Regions from separate parts of the Mesorhizobium sp. WSM3873 genome, predicted to be linked through region 1. Evidence: predicted binding sites of a transcription regulator. Region 1 holds the regulator's gene; the other holds the start of a gene.
What was found. Region 1 encodes LexA, which represses DNA repair genes until DNA is damaged. Its sites were predicted from a motif close to TGTTCNNNNTGTGTTCNG; they were not measured.
Positions count from the first base shown of each region.

Region 1 (7,935 bases):
CGCCGCGGATGATGTGGGTGACGCCCATATCGTGATCGTCGACGACGACGGCATGCATGTAGGTCGGGTTGCCGTCCGAGCGCAGGATGATGAAGTCGTCGAGGTCCTTGTTCGGGAATCGCACCTCGCCCTGCACGCGGTCGTGCACGAGGGTCTCTCCTTCGGTTGGCGCCTTGATGCGGATGGCGCCCTTGACGCCGGGAGGCGCCTCGGAGGGATCGCGGTCGCGCCACTGGCCATTGTAGCGCGGCGGCAGCCCTTTGGCCCGCGCCGCCTCGCGCATCGCCTCCAGCTCGGCAGGCGTTTCATAGCTGTAATAAGCCTTGCCCAGCCGTACGAGCTCCTCTGCCACCTCACGGTGGCGCGGCGCGCGCTCGAACTGCGACACGGCCTCGCCGTCCCATGAGAGGCCGAGCCAGGTCAGCCCGTCCAGGATAGCGGCCGTCGCCGCTTCGGTGGAGCGCTCGCGGTCGGTGTCCTCGATGCGCAGCAGCATCGTGCCGGCCGTGTGCCTGGCGTAGAGCCAGTTGAACAGCGCCGTGCGCGCGCCGCCGATGTGCAAATAGCCGGTGGGCGAGGGGGCAAAGCGGGTGACGACCTTGTCGGACATGGAACTCTCGGAAGAAGCTCTGAAGCGGGCATGATTGCGCGGACTTTCGCGCGGTGGGCGTTCATGTAGCATAGGAGGTCTGGGGCGCAAGGGGCAGACCCGATGGCTGGACGTGGCCGGGGTGCGGAGGAGGGCGAGGAGACGACGGCTGGCGTGAGCGAGCGCCTGCTGTTTGCCGACACCATACCTGCCGAGGCAGTACCGGTTTTGGTTCCCGTACCGCGTCCGGCCACCGAGATTTTGCCGCCGGACGGCGATGCTTCGCTACAAGCTCCTCCGCCGGCGGCCATCGACTTAATCCGCAGGCGGTTCCGCCGTGCCTCGTTTTCCGCGTTTCGCCGGGGTGTGGCCGAGGCAGCCTCCACCGAGCTCGACCGCGGCATCGGCTTCCTGCTGGTGCCGGTGTTCCTGGCCGCCGGCGTGATACTCTATTATTCCTTGAGCGCCGAGCCGGATCTTTACCGACCGCTGGCGGCGGTGGCGCTGATGGCTCTATGCGCGGCCGTTTCGCGTCCCTGGCTGAAGACACACCTGGTCTTTATGGCGGCTCTGTTTTGCGCGCTGGGCTTCGTCGCCGCGAAGGTCGAGACCTGGCGCGCCGCAACACCGATGCTCGGCTCCGAAATCCAGACGCGGCTGACAGGCCGCGTCGCCGTCGCCGAGGAAATGGCCAATGGCCGCGTCAGGCTGACCATCGATCTCGTCTCGACCGCGCATCCAAAGCTGCGCTACGCACCGGATCGCGTCAGGCTCTCGGCACGCAGGATCCCGGCCGGCATGAAGGCTGGATCGCTGGTGACGGGTTACGCACGGCTCCTGCCGCCGACCGGGCCGGTCCGTCCCGAAAGCTATGATTTTTCCTTCGACAGCTATTTTTCCGGCATCGGCGGCAGTGGATTTTTCCTCGGCGACCCGAAACTCATTCCGCCAACCGACCCGATCGCTCAGACGAGCATCGCCTCAGCCATCGAGCACGCGCGCGAAAACATTGCCGATCACATCAGAAGCACCATTGGCGGACCCGAAGGCGAGATTGCCGCTGCACTGATCGTCGGCGTGCGCGCCGGCATTCCCGAGGACATCAACGAGGCGATGCGGCGGACCGGCATCTATCACATCATCTCGATTTCGGGCCTCCACATGGCGCTGGTCGCCGGCACGGTCATGCTTCTGCTGCGCGGCGCCTTTGCGCTGTTCCCGGATTTTTCGTCACGCCGGCCGGTGAAGAAATATGCCGCGGCAATCGCGCTTATCTCGATTGCCGCCTATCTCGTCATCTCCGGCGTGGTGGTAGCCGCCGAGCGAAGCTTCATCATGCTGGCCGTCATGCTGGTCGCCGTGCTTTTCGACCGGGCGGCGCTGACGATGCGCAATTTGGCGATCTCGGCCATCGCCGTCATTCTGGTGTCGCCGCATGAAGTGGTTGGCCCGAGCTTTCAGATGTCGTTCGCGGCAACCGCCGCTCTTGTCGGCGCCTATGCCGGCTGGTCCGACTACCGCGCCGGCAAGGTGAGAGCGCCGCCGGCAAAGCGTTCGTTCCTGCGGTTCATGTCGCATAAACTGGCAGTCGGAGCAGGTGGCGCCGCAATGACGTCGATCATTGCCGGAAGTGCCACAGCGCTGTTTGCCATCTGGCATTTCCAGCGCGTCTCGCCGCTCAGCCTGCTGGCCAATCTCGCGATCATGCCGATCGTCACGGTCGTGATGTTTCTCGCCGTCGCCAGCGCGGTCATGATGCCGTTCGGCTTCGACGGGCCCTTCCTCTATTTGATGGGCAAGGGCCTGACGGCGATGATCGCGATCTCGGCGTGGCTTTCGGAGTGGTCGCCGGTCGATGCCGTGGGCCTGATCTCGATCCATTCGGTGCTGCTGGCGACGATCGCGCTCGTCATCGCCACGATGGCGACTACCTGGCTGAGGCTGGCCGCAATTCCTTTGGCAGTCGCGGCCGTCATGATCATCCCGCAGGTGCGCACGCCGGACCTGCTGATCTCGGAGGACGCGCATCTGGTGGCGATGCCGATCGGCGGCGGCGAACTCGCCGTCAATCGTGCCCGCTCCAACGAGTTCACCACCGATAACTGGAAACGCGCGCTCAAGGCCGAAACGATCGTGCCGCCGGAGACATTCGCCAAGGGCACGCTGGACATAGCCGATCCCGTCGACTTGCCGCCTGGATCGCCTTTTTACTGCACGGGCGATCTCTGCATTGGCCGGCATCCATCGGGCGCGATCGTCGCGCTCGCCGAGAACCGCGAAGCTTCCCGACCTGCCTGCGACTTTGCAGACCTCATCGTCATCAACGACGCCACGGCCTACAATCCCTGCCGCGATCCACGTATCCTCGTCGTCACCAAGCGGCAGCTCGCGCGCGACGGCAGTGCCGCCGTCTTCTTCGATCCGCAATCGGCGACGGCGCGAGCATCCATTCAATACGCCGTCGAAAAACCGTACCGCCCTTGGCACGAACAGCGGCGCTACTCGCGTGAGGCGAGGGGGTTAGCGCCTTACAAGAAGCCCGAGAAGCCGGAAGCCAAGCCGCAGCCCCCTCAGTAGCGGCGGATGAGCCCCACGAGCTTGCCTTGAACCTTGACGCGATCAGGACCAAAGATGCGGGTCTCATAGGCCGGATTGGCAGCCTCGAGCGCGATGGAGGCGCCCTTGCGGCGGAAGCGCTTCAGCGTCGCCTCCTCGTCGTCGACCAGCGCCACGACGATCTCCCCGGGGCTCGCAGTGCTGGCGTTGCGGATGATGACCGTATCACCATCGAAGATGCCGGCCTCGATCATCGAGTCGCCTTTGACCTCGAGCGCGTAGTGCTCGCCGCCCGCGATCATGTCCGGCGGCACTGTGATCGAATGCGTCTGGTGCTGGATGGCGTCGATCGGCACGCCGGCGGCAATGCGACCCATCACCGGGATGGAGACGGCTGAAACGGCGTCGTCGTCATTGCTGGGCGTCGGCGTGCGGGCGGGCGCCGCGGGTTTGATCTGGCGGCCGAGATTGCCTTGGCCGCCCTGGATGACGCTCGGCGAGAATTTCTTCGCCGCATTGAGGCCGGGCGCGATCGAGTCAGGTAGGCGCAGCACTTCAAGGGCACGCGCCCGGTTCGGAAGCCGGCGAATGAAACCGCGCTCCTCCAGCGCCGTAATCAGGCGGTGGATGCCCGATTTCGAGGCAAGGTCGAGCGCTTCCTTCATCTCGTCGAAAGACGGCGGAATGCCGCTTTCCTTGAGCCGTTCATGGATGAACATCAGCAGTTCATGTTGTTTGCGCGTCAGCATGGCGGCCCCCATGGGTTCTGAAACCAGAATCAGAAAAACAAACCCAGAACAAACACTATCTGTTCCAGTTGTGTTCCGCAACCGTTTAAAGTTTAGTGAATGTGTTGACGTTTTGTTCAGCGTAACATCAGAACGCTGCATTCCTCGCCGGCTTGAGCCGCCGGTGCGAAGGGTTGGCGCACGATCAGGCCATTGGCATCGGCGAGCATCCTCAACATCGAGGAATCCTGGATGCCGAACGGTGTTGCGATCAACGCCCCCGCATCTTCGCGGACCACGGCGCGCACATAGTCCTGCCTGAGATCGTTGGCGTGCATTGCGACGCCTAACCGGGCCGTGCGGATTTCCTGCCGGCAGGACCGGCCGCCCAGCCGCGCCAGAAGCGGCTTCAGGAACAGCTGCGAGCAGACCAGGCTTGCGACCGGATTGCCGGGCAGGCCGATGCAGCGAATGTCGCCGAGCCGGCCAAACATCAGCGGCTTGCCGGGACGCATGGCGATCTTCCAGAAGTCGAGCTGCATGCCTTCGCCGGTCAGCACGTCATGGATCAAGTCGTGGTCGCCGACGGAGGCGCCGCCAAGCGTGACGATGACGTCGGCGCCGGCCTTGACCGCCTTCTTGACCAGGGCCGCGATCGCGTCCTTGCGGTCGGCGGCGATGCCGAGGTCGAGCGCGCGCGCGCCGACCGACTGGGCTGTAGCTATGACGCCATAGGCATTCGACGAGATGATCTGGTCGGGGCCGAGCGCGCTGCCCGGCGGCAGCAATTCGTCGCCGGTGGCGATGATGGCGAGCAGCGGCTGCCGCACCACGTTGAGACTCGGATGGTTGGCCGATGCCGCCAGCGAAAGCGCCGCCGGATCGAGCTGGCGGCCTTTTTCGAGGAGCAGGTCGCCCTCGCAGAAGTCGAGGCCGCGGCGACGGACGTTTCGTCCCTCCACGGTCGGCTCGGTCACTTCGATGCCGCCGCCGCCGAGATCGCGGACATTCTCCTGGATAACGATGGTATCGGCGCCTTCGGGGAGCGGCGCGCCGGTGAAGATGCGCACGGCCTCGCCCTTGCCGACAGAGCCGGTGAAGCCACGCCCGGCGGGGGCCATGCCGATCACGGAGAGCCGGGCCGGCGCCGAGGCTACGTCGGCGGCCCTTACGGCGTAGCCGTCCATCGCCGACGCATTGAAGGGCGGCTGGGTGCGCAGAGCCACCACGGGGTCGGCCAGCACCCGGCCGGACGCGTCGGCCAGCGGCACGCTTTCGCCTGGCAGCGCGGTCGCGCCGTCCAACAGGCGTTGGAGCGCGTCGGCGACCGGAAGCAAAGCCATGCTAAGGACCTACCTTGTAGTCGCCCGACTTGCCGCCGGTTTTCTCGACCAGCCTGATGCCGGAAATCGCCATGCCTCGGTCCGCTGCCTTGGCCATGTCGTAGATGGTGAGGCAGGCGACCGACGCCGCGGTCAGCGCCTCCATTTCCACCCCGGTCTTGCCGGTAACCCTGGCAAGCGCGCTGACCCTCAGGCCGGGAAGCGCGTGGTCGGGCTCGATCTCGACGGACACCTTGGTGAGAAGGAGGGGATGGCAAAGCGGGATGAGCTCATGCGTCTTCTTGGCCGCCATGATGCCGGCGATGCGCGCCGTGCCCAGCACGTCGCCTTTCTTGGCGTCGCCGGCCAGGATCATCTCCAGCGTTTCCGGCTGCATGGTGACATACCCTTCGGCGATGGCCGTGCGCGTTGTCTCGGCCTTGCCGCCGACATCGACCATGTTGGCTTCGCCCTTGGCGCCGAGATGCGTAAGCGCGGGCATCGTCAAACGGCCTCGGCCGGCGCCTTGCCCGTCAGCAGAAGGGCGGTCGCGGCGGCCACGTCGGCCTGCCGCATCAGGCTTTCGCCGACGAGGAAGGTGCCGATCTTGCTCTTTTCCAGCCGCCGGCAGTCCTGATGGGTGAAGATGCCGCTCTCGCTGACCAGCAGCCGGTCGTCCGGGACCATGGCGGCAAGCCGCTCGGAAACGTCGAGGCTGGTTTCGAAGGTTCTCAAATCGCGGTTGTTGATGCCGATCAGCCGCGACGAGAGGCGAAGCGCGCGTTCCATCTCCTGTTCGTCATGCACCTCGACCAGCGCGTCCATGCCGAGATCGAAGGCCGTGGCTTCCAATTCACTGGCCAAGACGTCGTCGACGCTCGCCATGATGATGAGGATCGCGTCCGCGCCCCAGGCGCGGGCTTCATGAACCTGATACGGGTCGAAGAGGAAATCCTTGCGCAGGGCGGGCAGGCTAACGGCGGCGCGCGCCGCGGTCAGAAAGCCGGGCGCGCCCTGGAAGGACGGTGCGTCGGTCAGCACCGAAAGACAGGCAGCACCGCCTTGCTGGTAGGCCCTGGCGAGCGCCGGCGGGTCGAAGTCGGCGCGGATCAAGCCCCTGGAAGGGCTGGCCTTCTTGATCTCCGCAATCAGCGCGAAGCCGCCGGCCTTCCGCTTGGCCTCAAGCGCCGCAAGGAAGCTGCGCGGGGGTTCCGCATCCTTGGCCTTCGCCTTGACCTCGGCAAGCGGCGCGCTGAGCTTCGCGGCGGCGATCTCATCGCGCTTGTAGGCTTCGATCTTGCGCAGGATATCGGACAAAATTCTAACCGTTCGAAATCTCGATGAGCTTGTCGAGCACCGCCAGCGCCCGGCCGCTGTCGATGGCCTGCGCTGCTGCCTCGATGCCATCGCCGAGCGTCGTTGCCTTGCCGGCCACCACCAGCCCGGCGCCGGCATTCATCAGCACGGTATCGCGATAAGCGCCGGCAGCGCCGCCCAGCATATCGCGCAATGCCCTGGCGTTGTAGGCCGCTTCGCCGCCGCGGAGGTCTTCCTTGTTATGCCGCTTCAGTCCGACCGCTTCCGGAGTGAGGGTAAACGTGCGGATCTCGCCGCCGGCGAGCTCTGCGACCTGCGTCTCGCCCGTGGTGGTGATCTCGTCATAACCGTCGCCGTGCACGATCCAGGCATGATCGGTACCCAGCGCCTTCAGCGTCTCAGCCACCGGCATGATCCATTCGGGCAGGAAGACGCCAACCATCTGCCGGCCGACGCCGGCTGGATTCGACAGCGGCCCGAGCAGGTTGAAGATAGTGCGCGTGCCGAGCTCGCCCCGGACAGGACCGACATGCTTCATCGCCGGATGATGCGCTGGCGCGAACATGAAGCCGACGCCGGCTTCCTGGATGCAGCGGCCGATCGTCTCCGGTGCGATGTCGACTTTGACGCCTAGCGCCATCAGCACATCCGCCGCGCCGGTTAGCGAGGACAGGCCGCGATTGCCGTGCTTGGCCACCGGGACACCCGCGGCGGCGATGACGAATGCCGATCCGGTCGAAATGTTGACCGAATGCGAATTGTCGCCGCCGGTGCCGACGATGTCGATGGCGCCGCGCGGGGCTTCCACGCGGAGCATCTTGGCGCGCATCGTGGCGACCGCGCCGGAGATCTCGCTCACGGCTTCGCCGCGCACGCGCAACGCCATCAGGAAGCCACCGATCTGCCCCGGCGTCGCGTCGCCCGACATAATGATGTCGAAGGCCTCGCGCGCTTCCTCGAAGGAGAGCGCGGTGCCGGTCGCGACCTTGGCAATATATGTCTTAAGCGCGCTCATCGTGTCTGTGCTTGGGAAACGGCGGCCGGATCGATACGAACGTCATATTGCGACTGCAGCTGCGCCACCAGCTGATCGAGCAGGTCGTCGGATATGCCAGCGCTGAAAGATTTCTGCGCGTCTTCCGGGACAGAGCTGCCATCGGCACCGGCAGGTTCGAAGACTTCGGCAACCTTGAACAGGATCTGACCGTCGCCGGTGGGCGAGGGGATCAGGCCCGTGCCGCCTTCGCCGACGCCGAACATGGCCGCCGCGCCCTCCTTGCCGAAATCGGCATCGTCGGCTTCGCGCTTCAGGCCGCGCTTGGTCTGCTTCTCGAGCTTCAGCTCGCCCGCGATCACGTCGAGCGTCGCACCGGCCTTGAGGCGCTTTTCCAACTCCCCGGCCTTGGCGGTGAGCCGCTTGTCG
Region 1 covers NZ_LYTM01000008.1:113,224-121,158, forward strand. Annotated here, with positions in the region: gene gltX (glutamate--tRNA ligase) at 1-610, opposite strand, end outside; gene A9K71_RS07570 (ComEC/Rec2 family competence protein) at 713-3,166, shown strand; gene lexA (transcriptional repressor LexA) at 3,160-3,894, opposite strand; gene glp (gephyrin-like molybdotransferase Glp) at 4,011-5,216, opposite strand; gene moaC (cyclic pyranopterin monophosphate synthase MoaC) at 5,218-5,697, opposite strand; gene trpC (indole-3-glycerol phosphate synthase TrpC) at 5,700-6,515, opposite strand; gene trpD (anthranilate phosphoribosyltransferase) at 6,517-7,527, opposite strand; gene A9K71_RS07600 (peptidyl-prolyl cis-trans isomerase) at 7,524-7,935, opposite strand, start outside.

Region 2 (7,935 bases), on a different contig from region 1:
GAGAAGGGAAGAACCTGATCAGCGCAAAGACCAGCGCGGCGCCTGAGAACTGCAGGAACTGCACCTCCGATACCGGGTGATTGGCAAGCAGCGTCTTGCCGACCAAAGCGTTGGTTGCCCAGAGCGCCACGGCGCCGAAGGCAAAGGCCAGCGCCACCGGGGGAGCGGCGCTGGAACGGTCCTTCCGCCTTCCGGCGGTGACCGGGCCCAGGCTTAGCGATGCTGAAGGCGGCTGGCGACCGGCCGGATCGTCAGCCACTACCACGATTCCCTGGCTCCGCCGGAGACCGGATCGACAGCCGGCTTCGGCACGGGATGTTCTTCGGCATGGCGGCGATAGGCCGGCAGCTGGTTCGTCCAGACGTCCTCGGCGAGTTCGTTCACCCAGCCGCGGTCCTGGTCGTTGTCGGCGGCGAGGTAGAACATGCGGTTGTCGTCGACATAGGGCTTCGCCACCGAACGCTGGTTGAGCACCAGGGTGACGCGCGAGCCGAGCTGGATCGGCGCGGTGCGATGGAGCACGCCGAGGAACTGGCCGAGCGTGGCGTAATTCATCTTGTGGTCGATGCGCATGACCCTGTTGCGCGGCAGGTCGCTGCCGGATTCGAGGATGGCACGCCCCGTCTCGGAATCGTCGCAATAGATTTCAAGATGGCCGCCGATCAGAGGATCGCTGATCGAGAGCGGAATGAGTTCCGTCACCGGAACGCCATCGCAGTGCCAGTCGACGGCGCCGTCCTTGGGGTTCATGAAGGTGACGGTCGAGCCGACGATAGACAGCGGATAGGGTTCGAGCTTGGTGCCCATCATGTCGGACAGCCGTTCCAGCCGCAGCTTGTCGTTGAGCAGTTCCTTGATCTCGGGAATGTAGCGGTCGGCGCCGGTGATGAAGGTGAGGTCGAGATGCTTGTGCACGGCGTGGCTGGCCTTGAGCTTGAGCGCCGCCTCCTCGATCGCGGCGAGCAGTTGCGGGTCGTAGCCGTGAAGATACTGGGCGACGCCGAAGCTCGACACTTTCCACGCCGTATCATGACCGATGATGGCTTCACGGCTCATCGCATAGCGCAGTTCGGGGATTGTATGGGCGTTCATTCTACTTCTCCAAGGTCGGGGCAACACTTGGTAAACAGTCGATTGAGCACCCTCCCCTGTAAATTTAGGAATGCTGGTGCTACTTTAAGCATAGCTAAAGGTCGAACCCCGTGCGTCTGCTCAGCCAGGTCAACTTAAACTCGCTGAAAATCGTGGAGAGCGCCGCCAGGCACCGCAACTTCACGCGCGCGGGCGAAGAGCAGTTCATCACCGCCTCCGCCGTCAGCCAGCGGGTGAAGAGCCTGGAGGACCAGCTGCGCTTCAAGATCTTCCAGCGCGGCGGCAACGCGGTGTCGCTGACGCCGGAAGGCGAGACCTACGTGGCGCGCGTGCGCGAGGCGCTGGAGCGGATCGTGGCTGCCAGCATGGAGGCGACCGGCCAATCCCAGGCGCATGTGCTGAAGATCTGCGTCTTGCCGACCTTCGCGGCGCGCTGGCTGTTTCCGCGGCTTTCCACCTTCCAGCGGCAGTATCCGGATATCGAGATGCGGGTCTCGACTTCCTATGCCACGCATGAATTCGCCACCTCCGAATACGATCTCGAGATCCGCTACGGCGATGGCAATTTCCCCGGCCTCAACTCCGCGCTGCTGTTCAAGGAGGACCTGACGCCGGTGTGCAGCCGCAAGCTGTTCCGCGAGGTGCTTGGCGACAAGCCGCTGTCCAAGGTGACGCCGGAGGACCTCAGGCACTTCACCCTGCTCCACTCCGACACCTGCACCCAGAACTGGCAGTCGTGGCTGGCTTTTGCCGGCGCGAGTTTCGTGCTTGGCGAGACCAAGAGCATCTATTTCGATTCCTGCATGATGTCCTACGAGGCGGCCAATGCCGGCATGGGCTTTGCCGTCGCCAACCGCGCCTATATGGCAAGCGACATCCGAGCCGAGCGGCTGGTGGCCCCCTTCGCGGTCCACCATCCCAACACCGCCGGCTGGTATTTCGTCAGCCCCATCAAGGCGCTCGGCGCCCGCAAGGTGGAGCTGTTCAAGCAGTGGATCATGGCCGAAGCGGCGCTGACGCAGCGCCAGCTGGACCTGGAGATCGCCAACGTGCCGCTGGCGCGCGCCGCGATGGCGTGACGCGCAAGCGACGCAAACACACCCCTGAGATTCTCCGATCTTTGAAGGCCGACAAAGCGTTTGGACGAATACCTGTAGCCGGCTAGCGCGATCGCCCCATGACGCGGCGGAGAGACTCAGCTATCTTTGATCCTGCGGCGGGCCTGATTTTCCCGCTTGGCCGGCGCTTTCCAGCTTCCTCCCAAGCAGCGCCGGCCTTCTTCTGCGGCGGCGCCGCTTCGCCTCCCGACAACACCGTCCGCTTTCATTGCTTCGGTGGCGTGCCGGGCTGGTCGCCGCCGGTGGTCGATTGCGGCACCGGGTTCTTGTCGACCTGCGGGTTTTTGTCGACAGTGTCGCTCGGCGCCTTGGTGGGCTGCACGCTGTTGTCGCAGGCGGCGAGCGCGAGCCCTGCCGCGAGTGCCAGCAGCACAGGAAGTTTCATCATGACGACCTCCTCTCGTTCGCCCCTTTCTTCGAAGCAAACGAGGCGGCGGCGGTTTGGTTGCGCCGTCCGGCGGGAACCAACGCGGCTGTCTCCGGTTGAACGTCGATAACTCACGAGGAGATGTCATGATCCGTCTGCTGCTCGTCGGCCTATTCGGCTACACGGCCTATCGCGTCACGATGAGGATCATCGAGGAGGCGTCCGGCGAGCTCGCGCCGCCGGACGGTCGGCGGTCGCTGCGGCGCCAGTCCGCGGCGATGGGTGTCGAGCCGAAAAGATAGATCGGCCAATCTCCCGCTTGTTGGGAAGATGGCCGGCCTATCCAGCACATGCCGGCGCGTGCATCGTCCCCTCTGCCCTGCCGGGCATCGCCCCCCACTTGGGCGCCTGTCGGGAGATCAGCTGTATTGCGAACAAAGCGGAAACGATGCTTGATGGGCGATGAACATCGCCGCCCGTGATTCGTCCTTCGAAACTCCTGCCTATCTTGCCCGGCTGAACGACGAGCAGCGGCTGGCGGTGGTGCATGGCGACGGCAAGGTGGCCGCGCCGCTGCTGGTGATCGCCGGCGCCGGCTCCGGCAAGACCAGCACGCTGGCGCATCGCGTGGCGCACCTCATCGTCAAGGGCGCCGATCCGCGCCGCATCCTTTTGATGACCTTTTCGCGCCGCGCCGCGGCTGAAATGGCGAAGCGCGTCGAGCGCATCGCCGGCGAGGTGCTGGGCCGCGATGCCGCGATCATAGCCGATGCGCTCTCCTGGGCCGGCACTTTCCACGGTATCGGCGCCAGACTCTTGCGCGACTATGCCGAGCAGATCGGCCTCGATCCGGCTTTCACCATCCACGATCGCGAGGATTCGGCCGACCTGATGAACCTTGCCCGGCACGAGCTCGGTTTTTCCAAGACCGAAAGCCGCTTCCCGACCAAAGCCACCTGCCTGCAGATCTATTCGCGGGCGGTGAACGCGCAGGCGCCGCTCGGCGAGGTGCTGGGCTCGGCCTTTCCCTGGTGCTCAGGATGGGCGGAACAGCTGAAGGAGCTGTTCGCGGCTTATGTCGAGGCCAAGCAGGCGCAGAACGTGCTCGATTACGACGACCTTTTGCTCTACTGGGCGCAGATGGCGGCCGAGCCAGAGATCGCCGCTCACCTTGGCTCCCGCTTCGACCACGTGCTGGTCGACGAATACCAGGACACCAACCGGCTGCAGGCCTCTATTCTGTTGGCGCTGAAGCCGGACGGCGCGGGCTTGACCGTGGTGGGCGATGACGCACAGTCGATATATTCCTTCCGGGCCGCGGAAGTGCGCAACATTCTCGATTTCCCAAAACAGTACGCGCAAGGCGCCGAGATCGTCATGCTGGAGCGCAATTACCGCTCGACCGAGCCGATCCTGGCCGCCGCCAATAAAGTAATCGGCGAGGCAAGCGAGCGTTTCACCAAGAATCTCTGGACCGAACGCCGGTCGTCGCACAAGCCGCAACTGGTAAGCGTGCGCGACGAGGCTGAGCAGGCCAATTATGTCTGCCAGGCGATCCTTGCCGAGCGCGAGGCCGGCACGGCGCTCAAGGCGCAAGCCGTGCTCTTCCGCGCCTCGCATCACAGCGGGCCGCTGGAGGTGGAGCTCACGCGGCGCAACATCCCCTTCGTAAAATTCGGCGGGCTGAAATTCCTCGACGCGGCGCACGTGAAAGACATGCTTGCGATGCTGCGCTTTGCCGAGAACCCGCGCGACAGGGTCGCCGGCTTCCGGGTGCTGCAGTTGATGCCCGGCATCGGGCCTTCGGCCGCCTCGCAGATCGTCGAGGCGATGGCGACGTCGCTCGACGAGACGCTGGGCCTTGCGCGCTTCCGGCCGCCGCAGCGCGCGGCCGCAGACTGGCCGGTTTTTCTCGACATCTACAGCGGACTGCGCGCCGGCGCCAAATGGCCGGCCGACCTCGAGCGGATCAGGCTCTGGTACGAGCCGCATCTGGAGCGTATCCACGAGGACGCCATCACGCGCCGGGCCGACCTGTTGCAGCTCGAGCAGATCGCGTCGGGCTATCCCTCGCGCGAGCGTTTCCTGACCGAGCTGACGCTCGACCCGCCCGACGCCACCAGCGACCAGGCCGGCCCGCCGCATCGCGACGAGGATTACCTGATCCTGTCCACGATCCATTCGGCCAAGGGCCAGGAGTGGAAGAACGTCTTCGTGCTCAACACGGTCGACGGCTGCATCCCGGCCGATCTCGGCGTCGGCACCAAGGAGGATATCGAGGAGGAGCGGCGGCTGCTCTATGTGGCGATGACGCGCGCCAAGGACAGCCTGCACCTGGTGGTGCCGCAGCGCTTTTATCCGCACAACCAGCCGGCGCGCGGCGACCGTCACGTCTATGCCTCGCGCACCCGCTTCATCCCGGCTTCGATGCTTTCGGCTTTCGAACAGTCATCCTGGGCGAGCGCGGCGATCACGGACGACCCGCGCCAAAAGCCGGGCGTTAAGGTCGATCTCGGCGCGCGCATGCGCGGCATGTGGAAATAGGCGCCTACCCAAAGGCGGGGACGACGCTCCACTCAACCAGAACCACTGGTGAGGGCGCTCCGTTTCCTGCAGCGCGGGTTCGTTCAGTGGAAGGTGCCGGCGGCCTCGCCGGATAGCCTGCTGCGCGGGCTTTCGAAGCTCACCTGGTCGCGTCCGTTCGACTTCGCCTTGTAGAGATGCCTGTCCGCGACTTGAAACATGTGGTGATAGGTGGTGGGCCCGCTGAAGGCGACGCCGCCAATGCTGACCGAAAGCGGGCACGGCTGCCCGCCTGGAGCGAACTCGGCCTCGCGGATACGCAGCCTGATCGACTCGGCGACCAGGAAGGAGCGCGTCGCGTCGGCGCCCGGAAGGAAGACCGCGAATTCCTCGCCGCCGATGCGTCCGACGATGTCGGCGCCGTGGAGCTGGCTCCGGATCGTGCTCGCGATCAGCTTCAGCGCCTGATCGCCGCAATCGTGGCCGAGCCGGTCGTTGATCGACTTGAAATGGTCGGCATCGACGATCAGCAGCGCGCCGGCTTCGGCCACCGCATGGCTGCGAGCCTTGTCGAGATAGGCCTCGACCAGCATCGAGAAAGCGCCGCGGTTGAAGACCGCCGTCAGGCTGTCGGTCGCGGCAATGATGCTGAGCTCCTTCTGGGCGATGGCCAGCTGGCGCATCTTCCACATCAGGAAGAACAGGAAGGAGCCGCCAAGGATGAGCGGCAGGAACAGGTCGGTGAGCTTGGCCCAGAGCAGCGCTTCGGGTGACAGCGAGGGAAAGTTGAAGGAATCGACAAAGAAGGCCGCGGCAATGAAGAATGCCGTGCCGGCAACGGTAACCAGCGCGACCCTGCCCCAACTGGTGGGGGACAAATCGATGCGCATGGCATTGCTCCCACTACAACTGGCCTATTGTGGAGCGCGAGCGCAAACGAAGTCCTAATATATTGGCTTCAATGGGAATGTGGTTAACCAGGCGTCGAGCGCGCCGCACCGCGATACCAGCTGAAGAAGGCCCGCCGACGCAGCGGCGGGCTTTGCGATTGGCCGGAGGCGCTCGTCAGCGCGCCGTCAACGACGCGAAATCATCAGGCAGAGCGCCCTCAGATCACGATCATAGGTGCCCTCGCTGCTGAGCACATCGACGCAGCGCTTCTTCATCCGCGACAACTGGCTGCTCGACATCTGGGCGACGGCGGAGGACAGGTTCGTCGTTCCCGGCGGCGTCGCGCCGACGGTTCCAGGAACGGTGGCGCCCGCGCCGAGGGCGACGCCAGCGCCGCTCGTGCCGCCCGTCGTCACGTTGAGCGTGCTATTGGTGCCGTTGCCCAAAGTCGCATTGGCTCCAGCCCCGTTGGTGCCGCCGATCGATGCCGTTGCGGTGGAACTGCTGCCGCCGATGGTGGCGGTTCCGGTGCCGCCGCTTGCGCCGCCGATCGAAGCCCTGGCGCTGGTGTTGCTGCCGCCGAAGGATGCATTTGCGTCAGCCCCATTTGGGCCGCCCGCATTGGCGTCGGCGCTATTGCTGCCTACGGATGCGCCGCCGAGGCCACCGAGCCCGACGCTCTGGGCGTTCGCCGGCATGGCAAGAGCAACGACGATTGCACCACTCGCCAATGTGCTGGCGAATCTTTTTACGATACTGGCCATGACACTCTCCATGTGGTTTGTATTTCCGCCTTGCATCATTTGTCGCGCTTTTCTAGCGCGCGTAGCTTTTGAGACAGAAATACGCCGAGAGTGCCCTTTCGGTTTCTTTAGCTATTGCGCATATGACGAATCCTAGTTTTCAAAAACGATACTTCTGCTTTAAAAATATAGACGAAATTGAAGTGTTTTTTAGTTTTCCGGAATTGGCCAACCGGAATCCCGCAAGCTTCAGGCGTAGGCGCGGCCTTCTTCGGAGCGCTGGAACTGCATCAGGTCAAGCGGCACCGAGGGCCTGCCGAGGACGGTAAGGCACATATGCGCCTGGCCGCGATGGTGGGTCTGGTGATTGAAGAGATGGCTGAGCGCCGGCGCCAGCCGCTGCGAAACGGTGCGCATGTCAGTGGTCATATAGGAAAATCGCCCGGTGAGCGCCTTATCGGTCATGCCGTCCATCCAGTCGACGATCCTCCTGTCCTCGGCCTCGCGTGCCAGGCGCAAGCCCGGGAAGGCGCGATAGAGGATCGTCGCAAGGTTTGAGGGCGCGTCCCCCTCGCCGGTAAAGCGCTTCATCCAGACGCGGTCGGTGACGAGCAGGTGATTGAGCGTGCCCAGCATCGAGCCGAAGAAGGCGCCGACATCGCGGCCGAGTTCCTCTTCGCTGAGATCGGCGGCGGCATCATAGATGCGCGTGTTGGCCCATTGATTGTAGGCCGCAAACATCATGAAATGCTGTTTCATTCTTCCACCCGGCTCGCAACGAATCCCGGCTCTTCGTAACCCGCAGGAACCGTAATGACCATTCTGTTCTATGATCTCGTCGGCCACGACGCAAAACGCCCCTTCAGTCCGCATTGCTGGAAGACGAAGATGGCGCTGGCCCACAAAGGGCTCGATGCCACCAAGGTGCCGACGCGCTTCCTGGAAGTCCCCAAGGTGGAAGGCGGCGTGTCGAAGACGGTGCCGGTGATCCGCGACGGCGAGCGCGTGGTGGCCGATTCGTTTGCCATCGCACTCTATCTCGACGAAGCCTACCCCGAGCGGCCGACGTTGTTCGGCGGCGAAGGCGGCAAGGCGACGGCGCGCTTCATCGAACGCTGGTCGCAGCTCACCATCCATCCTTACCTCATGACGGTGCTGCTGACCGATCTGCACAGCATGCAGGACGAGGCGAACCGCGCCT
Region 2 covers NZ_LYTM01000015.1:78,839-86,773, reverse strand. Annotated here, with positions in the region: gene A9K71_RS32550 (EamA family transporter) at 1-211, opposite strand, end outside; gene A9K71_RS32060 (hypothetical protein) at 259-1,092, opposite strand; gene A9K71_RS13225 (LysR substrate-binding domain-containing protein) at 1,203-2,171, shown strand; gene A9K71_RS13220 (hypothetical protein) at 2,416-2,598, opposite strand; gene A9K71_RS32055 (hypothetical protein) at 2,724-2,879, shown strand; gene A9K71_RS13215 (ATP-dependent helicase) at 3,040-5,121, shown strand; gene A9K71_RS13210 (GGDEF domain-containing protein) at 5,205-5,990, opposite strand; gene A9K71_RS13205 (hypothetical protein) at 6,177-6,794, opposite strand; gene A9K71_RS13200 (DinB family protein) at 6,984-7,493, opposite strand; gene A9K71_RS13195 (glutathione S-transferase family protein) at 7,548-7,935, shown strand, end outside.
Region 2: the regulator LexA is predicted to act here: its motif matches at 3,008-3,025, upstream of A9K71_RS13215 (ATP-dependent helicase).